Regions from separate parts of the Delftia sp. BGA-UO-ETr-SB1 genome, predicted to be linked through region 2. Evidence: predicted binding sites of a transcription regulator. Region 2 holds the regulator's gene; each other region holds the start of a gene.

Region 1 (3,268 bases), 280 kb from region 2:
GGCGGCCTTTGTCTTGCTGGGCAAACCGGGCATGGCGCATGGCCTGCCCGGTTGCGGCGGGCAATTACATGCCCATGCCGCCCATGCCACCCATGCCGCCCATGTCGGGCATGGCAGGGCCGCCTTCAGCCTTGGGAGACTCGGCGATCATGGCTTCGGTCGTCAGCAGCAGCGATGCCACGGAAGCGGCGTTCTGCAGGGCTGTACGCGTCACCTTGGTCGGGTCCAGGATACCCATTTCCAGCATGTCGCCGTAGGTGTCGTTGGCAGCGTTGAAGCCGTAGTTGCCCGAGCCGTTCAGCACGGCGTTGACCACCACCGAGGGCTCGCCACCGGCGTTGGCCACGATTTCGCGCAGGGGCGCTTCGATGGCCTTCATGATCAGCTTGATGCCGGCGTCTTGCTCGGCATCGCCGGTCTTCAGGTCGCCCACGGCTTGCTTGGCACGCAGCAGAGCCACGCCGCCGCCGGCCACGATGCCTTCTTCCACAGCAGCGCGGGTAGCGTGCAGGGCGTCTTCAACGCGGGCCTTCTTTTCCTTCATCTCGACTTCGGTGGCAGCGCCAACCTTGATCACGGCAACGCCGCCAGCCAGCTTGGCCACGCGCTCTTGCAGCTTTTCGCGGTCGTAGTCGCTGGTGGCTTCTTCGATCTGGATGCGGATCTGCTTGACGCGGGCTTCGATTTCAGCAGCTTGGCCAGCACCGTCGATGATGGTGGTGTTTTCCTTGCCGATTTCGATGCGCACTGCCTGGCCCAGGTCTTCCAGGGTCACCTTGTCCAGCGCCAGGCCCACTTCTTCAGCGATGACCTTGCCGCCCGTCAGGATGGCGATGTCTTCCAGCATGGCCTTGCGGCGGTCGCCGAAGCCAGGAGCCTTGACAGCCACAACCTTCAGGATGCCGCGGATGGTGTTGACCACCAGCGTTGCCAGGGCTTCGCCTTCGACGTCTTCTGCAATGATCAGCAGGGGACGGCCGGCCTTGGCCACGGCTTCCAGCGTGGGCAGCAGGTCACGGATGTTGCTGATCTTCTTGTCGAACAGCAGCACGAAGGGGTTGTCCAGCAGGGCAACCTGCTTTTCAGGGTTGTTGATGAAGTAGGGCGACAGGTAGCCGCGGTCGAACTGCATGCCCTCGACGACGTCGAGTTCGTTGGCCAGCGACTTGCCTTCTTCAACGGTGATCACGCCTTCCTTGCCGACCTTGTCCATGGCTTCGGCAATGATGCTGCCCACGGATTCGTCGGAGTTGGCGGAGATCGAGCCGACCTGGGCGATTTCCTTGGAGGTGGTGGTGGCCTTGGATTGCTTCTTCAGCTCTTCCACCAGGGCGGCGACAGCCTTGTCGATGCCGCGCTTGAGGTCCATGGGGTTCAGGCCGGCGGCCACGTACTTGGTGCCTTCGCGGACGATGGCCTGTGCCAGCACGGTGGCGGTGGTCGTGCCATCACCGGCGATGTCGTTGGTCTTGGAGGCCACTTCCTTCACGAGCTGGGCGCCCATGTTCTGCAGCTTGTCCTTGAGTTCGATTTCCTTGGCGACCGAGACACCGTCCTTGGTCACGGTGGGGGCGCCGAAGGAGCGCTCCAGCACCACGTTGCGGCCCTTGGGGCCCAGGGTGACCTTGACCGCGTTGGCCAGGATGTTCACGCCTTCAACCATGCGGGCGCGTGCTTCGCCGCCGAAAACTACGTCTTTTGCTGCCATTTCAATTCTCCGGATTCAGTTGGAAAGTGCGGTTTCGAAGCGCGGATTACTTTTCGACGACTGCGAACAGGTCGTCTTCCTTCATCACCAGCAGTTCGTCGCCATGGACCTTGACGGTCTGGCCGCTGTACTTGCCGAACAGAACGCGGTCACCGACCTTCACGTTCAGAGCGATCACTTCGCCCTTGTCGTTCTTCTTGCCGGGGCCCACTGCCAGCACTTCGCCCTGGTCGGGCTTCTCGGCGGCATTCTCGGGGATCACGATGCCCGAAGCCGTCTTGGTTTCGTTCTCGAGGCGCTTCACGATCACGCGATCGTGCAGGGGACGCAGGTTCATACCAACTCCTAAATCATCAACAAAGTTGAAACAAAGACTTGCCGGCCCGGCGGGCCGGCATTCGAAGCAATGTGGGACAGAGGACTGTTAGCACTCATGCCCAACGAGTGCTAATAATAAGGCAATTCGGCCAGGATTCAAGAGGTAGGGTCGATGTGCCGCAAGACGGCACACCCGGTGCGGCACTAGCGCAAGGGCAGGGGCCGATTCACAACCCCCGCTGCCGCTGCCTTGAAGTTCTCCATGACTTCATCGATCGGCTGACCCATCTGCGCATGGACGATGGCGCCGTCCGCCACCAGGGTGAGCGCAGCGCCCACGGACACGGGATGGCCATCGAACAGGCGATCCAGCACGGACGACATTTCCTGCTTGTGCCGCCGGACCGTCGCCAGGATCTCAGGGTCGGACGAGCCCAGTTCGGCAGCGGCATTGAGAAAGGCGCAGCCCCGAAAGTCGGGCTGGCCGAACCAACTCCTGAGGGTGGTTGCGAGGGCCTCCAACGCTGGCGAGCCCGCGTCAGTCGCCTGCGCCAGGCTGGCCTGGAACCAGGAAATCCACCGTTCATGGCGGTAGTCGAGGTACGCCCGGATCAGGTCGTCCTTGCTGGCGTACTGGCGGTAGAAGGTGACTTTGCTGACCGACGACCGCTCGATGATCCGGTCCACGCCCGTGGCCCGGATGCCCTCTGCGTAGAAGAGGCCATGGGCTGCCACCAGGATGCGCTCGCGGGGCGGCAATGACTCGAGAGATGGCTGGGAAGTTTTCATGAAGATATTGTAGACAGATCGTTCCACCTCCGTTAGAGTGGCGCATGTAGACAGATCGTTCTACATCTCTTCAAAAGGTCACATCATGGAAACCCGCCCACCCCTTCCCCCGTTCTCGCTCGCAAGCGCCGTCCAAAAGGTCCGTTTGGCCGAGGATGGATGGAACACACGCGATGCGGCCAAGGTCGCGATGGCCTATACCCCCGACACGAAATGGCGCAACCGGGCGGAGTTCGCCAACAGCCGCGCCGAGGCCCAGGCCCTCCTTGAGAGGAAGTGGAAGAAGGAGCTGGACTACCGGCTGATCAAGGAGCTTTGGCTGTACGCGGAAAACCGGATCGCGGTCCGCTACGCCTATGAGTGGCACGACGATGCCGGGAACTGGTTCCGGTCGTACGGCAACGAGAACTGGGAATTCGAGGCCGACGGTCTCATGCGCCGGCGCTTCGCATG
Region 2 (3,268 bases):
AGGCCGTGGAAAGCTGCTGGGCCCAGGCCTCTGCGGCCCACGTGCAGCTGGAGTTCCACCTGCCCGAACAGGAATGCCCCGTGCTGGGCGATGCGGGCATGCTCCACCGCGCGGCCGTCAACCTGATCGGCAACGCCATCAAGTACGGAGCGCGCGCAGATCAGGCCAACCTCGCCACGGTGCAATGCCTGCTGCGGCAGGACGCAGGCCATTGCCGCATCACCATCCGGGACCACGGGCCCGGCATGGATGGGCAGGCCGTCGCCCGGCTGAGCCAGCCGTTCGAGCGCCTGGACCATCACCAGCACCTCGACGGCGTGGGCCTGGGCCTGGCCTTTGTGCGCACCGTGGCCGCCCGCCATGGCGGGCAGCTTGAGATAGAAAGCACGCCCGGCCAGGGCAGCGCCTTCAGCATCGCGCTGCCGAAAGCGGAACAGGCCTGACTGGCATCTCAGGGATGCGGATGCAGAAAACGAAAAAGCCCTGAAGTTTTTCAACTTCAGGGCTTTGCGTTTTTTGGTGCGGCTGGCAGGAATCGAACCCACGACCCCTTGGTTCGTAGCCAAGTACTCTATCCAGCTGAGCTACAGCCGCAACGCTTCGCATTGTAGCAGCGGGTTTTGGGGCTCCCGGACAAAAGCGCCATATTTCTGCAAAAAACCCGGCGACCGCATTTCCTGGCAACCGGGCGATGGCATCGCCATGCAGCGCCGTGCGCCCAGCAAAAAAGCCTGCCGCCCGGAAAGGCGGCAGGCTTTTCATACCAATGGATGGTAGGGCCTCCCAGAGTCGAACTGGGCACCAACGGATTATGAGTCCGCTGCTCTAACCAAGCATGAGCTAAGGCCCCTGATTCACCAAGGCAGCACGGATGCAGGCCATGGCAAACAACTATTGTAGAGCCTAACCCGCAGGACTCAGCGCTTGTGACTCAGCGCATTGCTGACGAGCTTGGAGGTGATGTCCACGATCTGGATCATGCGGTCGTAGTGCATGCGGGTGGGCCCGATCACGCCCAGCGTGCCCACCACCTTGCCGTCGAGCTCGTAGGGCGCGCTGACCACGGACAGCTCCTCGAAAGGCACGACCTGGCTTTCACCGCCGATGTAGATGCGCACGCCTTCCGCCTGGCTGGAAAAATCCAGCAGCCTGAGGATCTGGGTCTTTTGCTCGAACAGGTCGAAGGCGCGGCGCAGATTGCCCATGTCGCTGGAGAAATCGCTGACCGACAGCAGGTTGCGCTCGCCCGCGATGACCACGTCCTCCTGGGCGCTGGTCATGGCCTCCGTGCCGATGTTGACGGCCGCCTGCATGAGCGTGGCCACCTCGCCGCGCAGCAGCTCCACCTCGCCCTTGAGGCGCTCGCGCACCTCCTCCATGGCCAGGCCCGCGTAGTGGCTGTTGAGGAAGTTGGAGGCTTCGATCAGCTGCGAGGACGAGTAGTCCACGTCGGTGAAGATGACGCGGTTTTGCACGTCACCGTCGGGCGATACGATGATGACCAGAAAACGCCGCTCCGACAGCCGCACGAATTCGATGTGCTTGAACACCGAGGTGCGGCGCGGCACCAGCACCACGCCCACGAACTGGGAAAGGCTGGAAAGCAGGTTGGCGGCGTTGGCGATGACTTTCTGCGGCTGCTCGGGCACGAGCTCGGGCGTCACGATATCGGCACGGTCTGCAGTGAGCATGGTGTCCACGAACAGCCGGTAGCCCCGGGCGGTCGGAATGCGGCCCGCCGAGGTGTGCGGGCTGATGATCAACCCCAGGTCTTCGAGGTCAGCCATCACATTGCGTATCGTGGCAGGCGACAATTCAAGCCCCGACGCACGCGACAGGGTTCGCGAGCCCACAGGCTGGCCGTCAGCGATATAACGCTCGATCAGCGCTTTGAGCAACAACTTGGCACGTTCGTCGAGCATGTGATGATTTTAATGATGTAATTTCCAGAAATGACGTCCACGTTTCGCCACGTTGCCTTGATCGGGAAGTACCACGCTCCCAGCGCAAGCGCCCCGTCCGAGAATGCCAGCAACGCGCTTGAGCGCATTGCGGACTTCCTCAGGCGCCAGGGCTGCGAAGTCGTGCTTGATACCCAATCGGCCCTGCACGCAGGGCTCACAGACTACCCCACCCTCGATGTCGATGGCCTGGGCAGGCATTGCGACCTGGGCCTGGTCGTCGGCGGCGACGGCACCATGCTCGGCGTGAGCCGGCACCTGGCGCAATACGGAACGCCCCTGATCGGGGTGAACCAGGGCCGCCTGGGCTTTGTCACGGACATCGCGCTGGAGGACTTCGAGGCCACGCTCACGCCCATGCTGCAGGGCGAATACGAGGAGGACCTGCGTCCTCTGATGTGCGCCCGCGTGATCCGCGACGGCCAGTGCGTGTTCGAGGCCCTGGCCATGAACGACGTGGTGGTCAACCGCGGCGGCACATCGGGCATGGTGGAGCTGCGCATCGAGGTGGGCGGCCGCTTTGTCTCCAACCAGCGCGCCGACGGCCTGATCGTGGCCACGCCCACGGGCTCCACGGCCTATGCGCTGTCCGCCGGCGGGCCGATGATGCACCCTTCCATCCCTGCCTGGGTGATGGCCCCCATTGCGCCGCACAACCTGTCCAACCGCCCCATCGTGCTGTCCGATGCCAACGAGGTCACGATCGAGGTCGTGGCCGGGCGCGATGTCAGCGCCAATTTCGACATGCAGTCCCTGGCCTCGCTGCAGCACGGCGACCGCATCCTCGTGAGCCGCGCCCACCACAGCGTGCGCTTTCTGCACCCCAAGGGCTGGAACTACTTCGCCACGCTGCGCAAGAAACTGGGCTGGAACGAGGGAGGCGCCTGACCATGGCGCTCAAGCGCATCGTTCTGCGCGACTTCGTGATCGTGCAGGCCCTGGATCTGGACTGGCATGCGGGCTTCACCGTGCTGACCGGGGAGACCGGCGCCGGCAAATCCATCCTGATCGACGCATTGCAGCTGGCCCTGGGCGCCCGCGCCGACGCCGACGTGGTGCGCGAAGGCTGCACCCAGGCCGACATCTGCGTGGAGTTCGACGGCTGCGCGCGGCTGCGCCCCTGGCTGGAGGCCGCAGGCCTGGCCTGCGAGGACAGCAGCCTGCTGCTGCGGCGCACGGTGGACACCCAGGGCCGCAGCCGCGCCTGGATCAACGGCACGCCGGCCACGGCCACGCAGCTGCGCGCCCTGGGCGAGCAGCTCATCGACATCCACGGCCAGCATGCCTGGCAAAGCCTCACGCGGCCC
Region 3 (3,268 bases), on a different contig from region 2:
CCGCAGACGGCTCGGCCGTGGTGACCCCCAGCACGCGCAGCTTGCCGTTGTCGATGAAGGTGGATACCGCCGCCGCCGTGGCAAACATCATGTCCACCTGCCCGCCCATGAGATCGGTGAGCGCCGGGCCTGCGCCGCGGTAGGGCACATGGGTGAGCCTGACCTTGGCAAGGTTGGCAAACAGCTCACCCGCCAGATGCGCCGAAGTCCCGGCGCCCTGCGAGGCATAGGTCAGCTTGTCGGGACTGGCCTTGGCGGCGGCCATCACGTCCGCCACCGTCTTGTACGGGCTGGCGGCGGGCACCACCAGCACGTTGGGGCCGCGGCCGATCAGGATCACCGGAGCAAAGGCCTTGTTGCTCCCGTACGGCAGCTTGGCCTGCAACGCCGGATTGACGGCGTGCGCGAACGAAGCCACGACCAAGGAGTAACCGTCCGGCGCACTCTTGGCAACGTTGTCGGTGCCGATGATCGTGCCGGCACCGGGCTTGTTGTCCACGATGACGGGCTGGCCCAGGTCCTTGGCCATCTCGGCCCCCAGCGTGCGGGCGATCAGGTCCGTTCCGCCGCCTGGCGCAAAGGGCACGACGAGGCGCACGGGCTTTTCCGGGAATGCTGCAGATGCTGCGCTGCAGACAGTCGCGAGCACGGCAATGAACGCAATGGCCCTTGCACAACGGCGGGCGGCGAAACTGGGCATGGTGTGTCTCCTGGTTCTATGGACAGAGATCCGGTCACTGCGCCAGCGTTGCGATGACGCTGGCGACTGGCTTGTGAAAGCTTAGGGAAACGCACCGCGCTTGTGACCTCCCATATTCCAACCAGTGAAATTCCAAAGCGGGCGCGCCAGAGCCTGCGGCTGCATTTCCCTTGCATTCGGTGGAATACTTGGCTTCCATCAGGCGCCCGTACCCGGGCAGGAAGAACACAGCTTTCGACACCGGGGCAAGCGCGTTCTCCCACCAGCGGCAGCAGCATGACGAACAGGCGATCCCCCATCCTCCATGACAAGCCGGGACAGTCCCCGAGCAACCGCTCCCTGGAAAGAGGCGTCGAAATACTGCGTGCGTTCAGGCCCGGCTCGGAACTGCTGGGCAACAGCGACCTGGCGGAACGCACCGGCCTGTCCAAGGCCACGGTCACCCGGCTGACGCAGACCCTGGTGGGCTGCGGCATGCTGCAGGCCGACCACCCGAGCCGGGCCTTTCGCCTGGCCCCGGCGGTCCTGAGCCTGGCGCACGCCATGCGCACAGGCTCGACGGTGCTGTCGATTGCGGCGCCCCTGATGCGCACCCTCGCCGAGACACGCAGGATCAACGTGGGCCTGGCATGTCCCGACCGGGACGAGATGGTCTACCTGGAATCCATCCGCTACAACCGCCGGATCGTGCTCAGGCATGTGGTCTCGGGCCAGCGCGTTCCCATGGAACTGACGTCGCTGGGGCGCGCCTGCCTGGCAGCGGCGCCATCGGCCAGGCGCAAGGCCTTGCTCGACAGCTTCAGGCTCAAGAGAGGCGCCCAATGGCCTGCGCTGGAGCAGCAGATCCAGGCGGCGATCAAGTCCGTGAAAAGCCAAGGCTTCTGCGCCGCATCGTGGCAGCCGGAAGTGGTTGCGCTGGCCACGCCGCTGGTGACACCCGATGCCATCTATGTCCTGAACTGCAGCGTCTCCACCACGGAGCCTTTGCCGGCCATCGTGCAGGAGCTGCACCCGGCCTTGCTGCAACTGGGCCGGCAGATTGAAAGCCTGCTGGAAAAACTGTAATGCTCTCCCAGCAATATGCGCCCACCGCTGGCAAGCAGGGTTTCCAAAAATCGCTCAGACTAGGCACAAACGACTTTTGGCACTCCAAAAATGAGTGCAACCGTCTGAAAAACCCACGGAACTTTGGCTTTAGCACTCGGTCATAACGAGTGCTAATATGAAGGAATGGAAGAAAGGAACTCTGCAATGACAAACGCCTCCGGCTCCATTGCGACCACCTTGGCACCCGCTAACCCCTGGGCCCTGGTGCCGCCTCTGGGCAATTTGGATGCCTACATTTCCGCGGTCAACCGCCTGCCCATGCTCACCCTTGAGGAAGAGCAGGACTACGCCCGCAAGCTCAAAGAACACAGCGATCTGGACGCCGCAGGGCGTCTGGTGATGTCCCACCTGCGCCTGGTGGTGTCCATCTCGCGCCAGTACCTGGGCTACGGCCTGCCGCACGGCGACCTGATCCAGGAAGGCAACGTGGGCCTGATGAAGGCCGTCAAGCGCTTCGACCCCGATCAGAACGTGCGCCTGGTGAGCTACGCCATGCACTGGATCAAGGCCGAGATCCACGAGTACATCCTCAAGAACTGGCGCATGGTCAAGGTCGCCACGACCAAGGCCCAGCGCAAGCTGTTCTTCAACCTGCGTTCCATGAAGCAGGGCCTGAAGTCCGACGCCGCCATGGCCGAGGACGGAGCCATGCTGCGTGACACGCTGACCTCGGGCGAGATCGACGCCGTGGCCGAGAAGCTCAACGTCAAGCGCGAAGAAGTCATGGAGATGGAAACGCGCCTGGCCGGTGGCGACGTGCTGCTGGACCCCTCGCCCAGCGACGATGGCGAGCAGGCCTTCGGCCCCATCGCCTACCTGGCCGATGGCGCACACGAACCCACGGCCATGATCGAGTCGCGCCAGCGTGACCACCTGGCCACCGACGGCATTGCCATGGCGCTGGATTCGCTGGACGACCGCAGCCGCCGCATCGTCGAGGAGCGCTGGCTCAAGGTCAACGACGACGGCTCGGGCGGCATGACGCTGCATGAGCTGGCCGCCGTGTACGGTGTCAGCGCCGAGCGCATCCGCCAGATCGAGGTGGCTGCCATGAAGAAGATGAAGAAGGCCCTGGCCGAGTTCGCCTGATGGCCTGACGGCCTGGGCTGACAGGCCGCTTCACGACAAACCCGGATAATCTCCGGGTTTTTTATTGCCCGCAGCCTTTGCGGCCCCCACGAACCCCATGCCCGCCAGCGCCATCTCGCCACTACGCCGCCTCTTCGCCAATGCCTTGGCCACCGCCCTGGCTTCGGCCCTGCTGCCTTGCGCTGCCGTGGCGGGCGACAACTGGCCCAGCAAGCCGCTGCACCTGATCGTCGGCTTTCCCGCAGGATCTTCCCCGGACCTCACGGCGCGCGCACTGGCCGAGCCGCTGGAAAAGCGCCTGGGCCAGCCCGTCATCGTCGAGAACAAGGTGGGCGCAGGCGGCAACATCGCAGGCGAGCAGGTGGCCCGTGC

What was found. The regulator HrcA, encoded in region 2, represses chaperone genes, less so after heat shock. The targets are predictions, from matches to a motif close to TTAGCACTCNNNNNNNNNGAGTGCTAA.
Region 1: a site for HrcA is predicted at 2,133-2,159, ahead of AC57B5_RS23640 (co-chaperone GroES). Genes of this name have one in related genera too.
Region 3: a site for HrcA is predicted at 1,895-1,921, ahead of rpoH (RNA polymerase sigma factor RpoH). Genes of this name have one in related genera too.

What each region holds. Positions count from the first base shown of each region.
Region 1 covers NZ_JCAQOW010000006.1:1,073,791-1,077,058, forward strand. Annotated here, with positions in the region: gene groL (chaperonin GroEL) at 65-1,708, opposite strand; gene AC57B5_RS23640 (co-chaperone GroES) at 1,755-2,045, opposite strand; gene AC57B5_RS23645 (TetR/AcrR family transcriptional regulator) at 2,231-2,815, opposite strand; gene AC57B5_RS23650 (nuclear transport factor 2 family protein) at 2,901-3,268, shown strand, end outside.
Region 2 covers NZ_JCAQOW010000006.1:1,357,433-1,360,700, reverse strand. Annotated here, with positions in the region: gene AC57B5_RS24950 (CHASE2 domain-containing protein) at 1-443, shown strand, start outside; tRNA gene AC57B5_RS24945 (tRNA-Arg) at 518-594, opposite strand; tRNA gene AC57B5_RS24940 (tRNA-Ile) at 772-850, opposite strand; gene hrcA (heat-inducible transcriptional repressor HrcA) at 918-1,922, opposite strand; gene AC57B5_RS24930 (NAD kinase) at 1,953-2,849, shown strand; gene recN (DNA repair protein RecN) at 2,852-3,268, shown strand, end outside.
Region 3 covers NZ_JCAQOW010000005.1:798,382-801,649, forward strand. Annotated here, with positions in the region: gene AC57B5_RS13780 (tripartite tricarboxylate transporter substrate binding protein) at 1-700, opposite strand, end outside; gene AC57B5_RS13785 (IclR family transcriptional regulator) at 977-1,765, shown strand; gene rpoH (RNA polymerase sigma factor RpoH) at 1,952-2,896, shown strand; gene AC57B5_RS13795 (Bug family tripartite tricarboxylate transporter substrate binding protein) at 2,994-3,268, shown strand, end outside.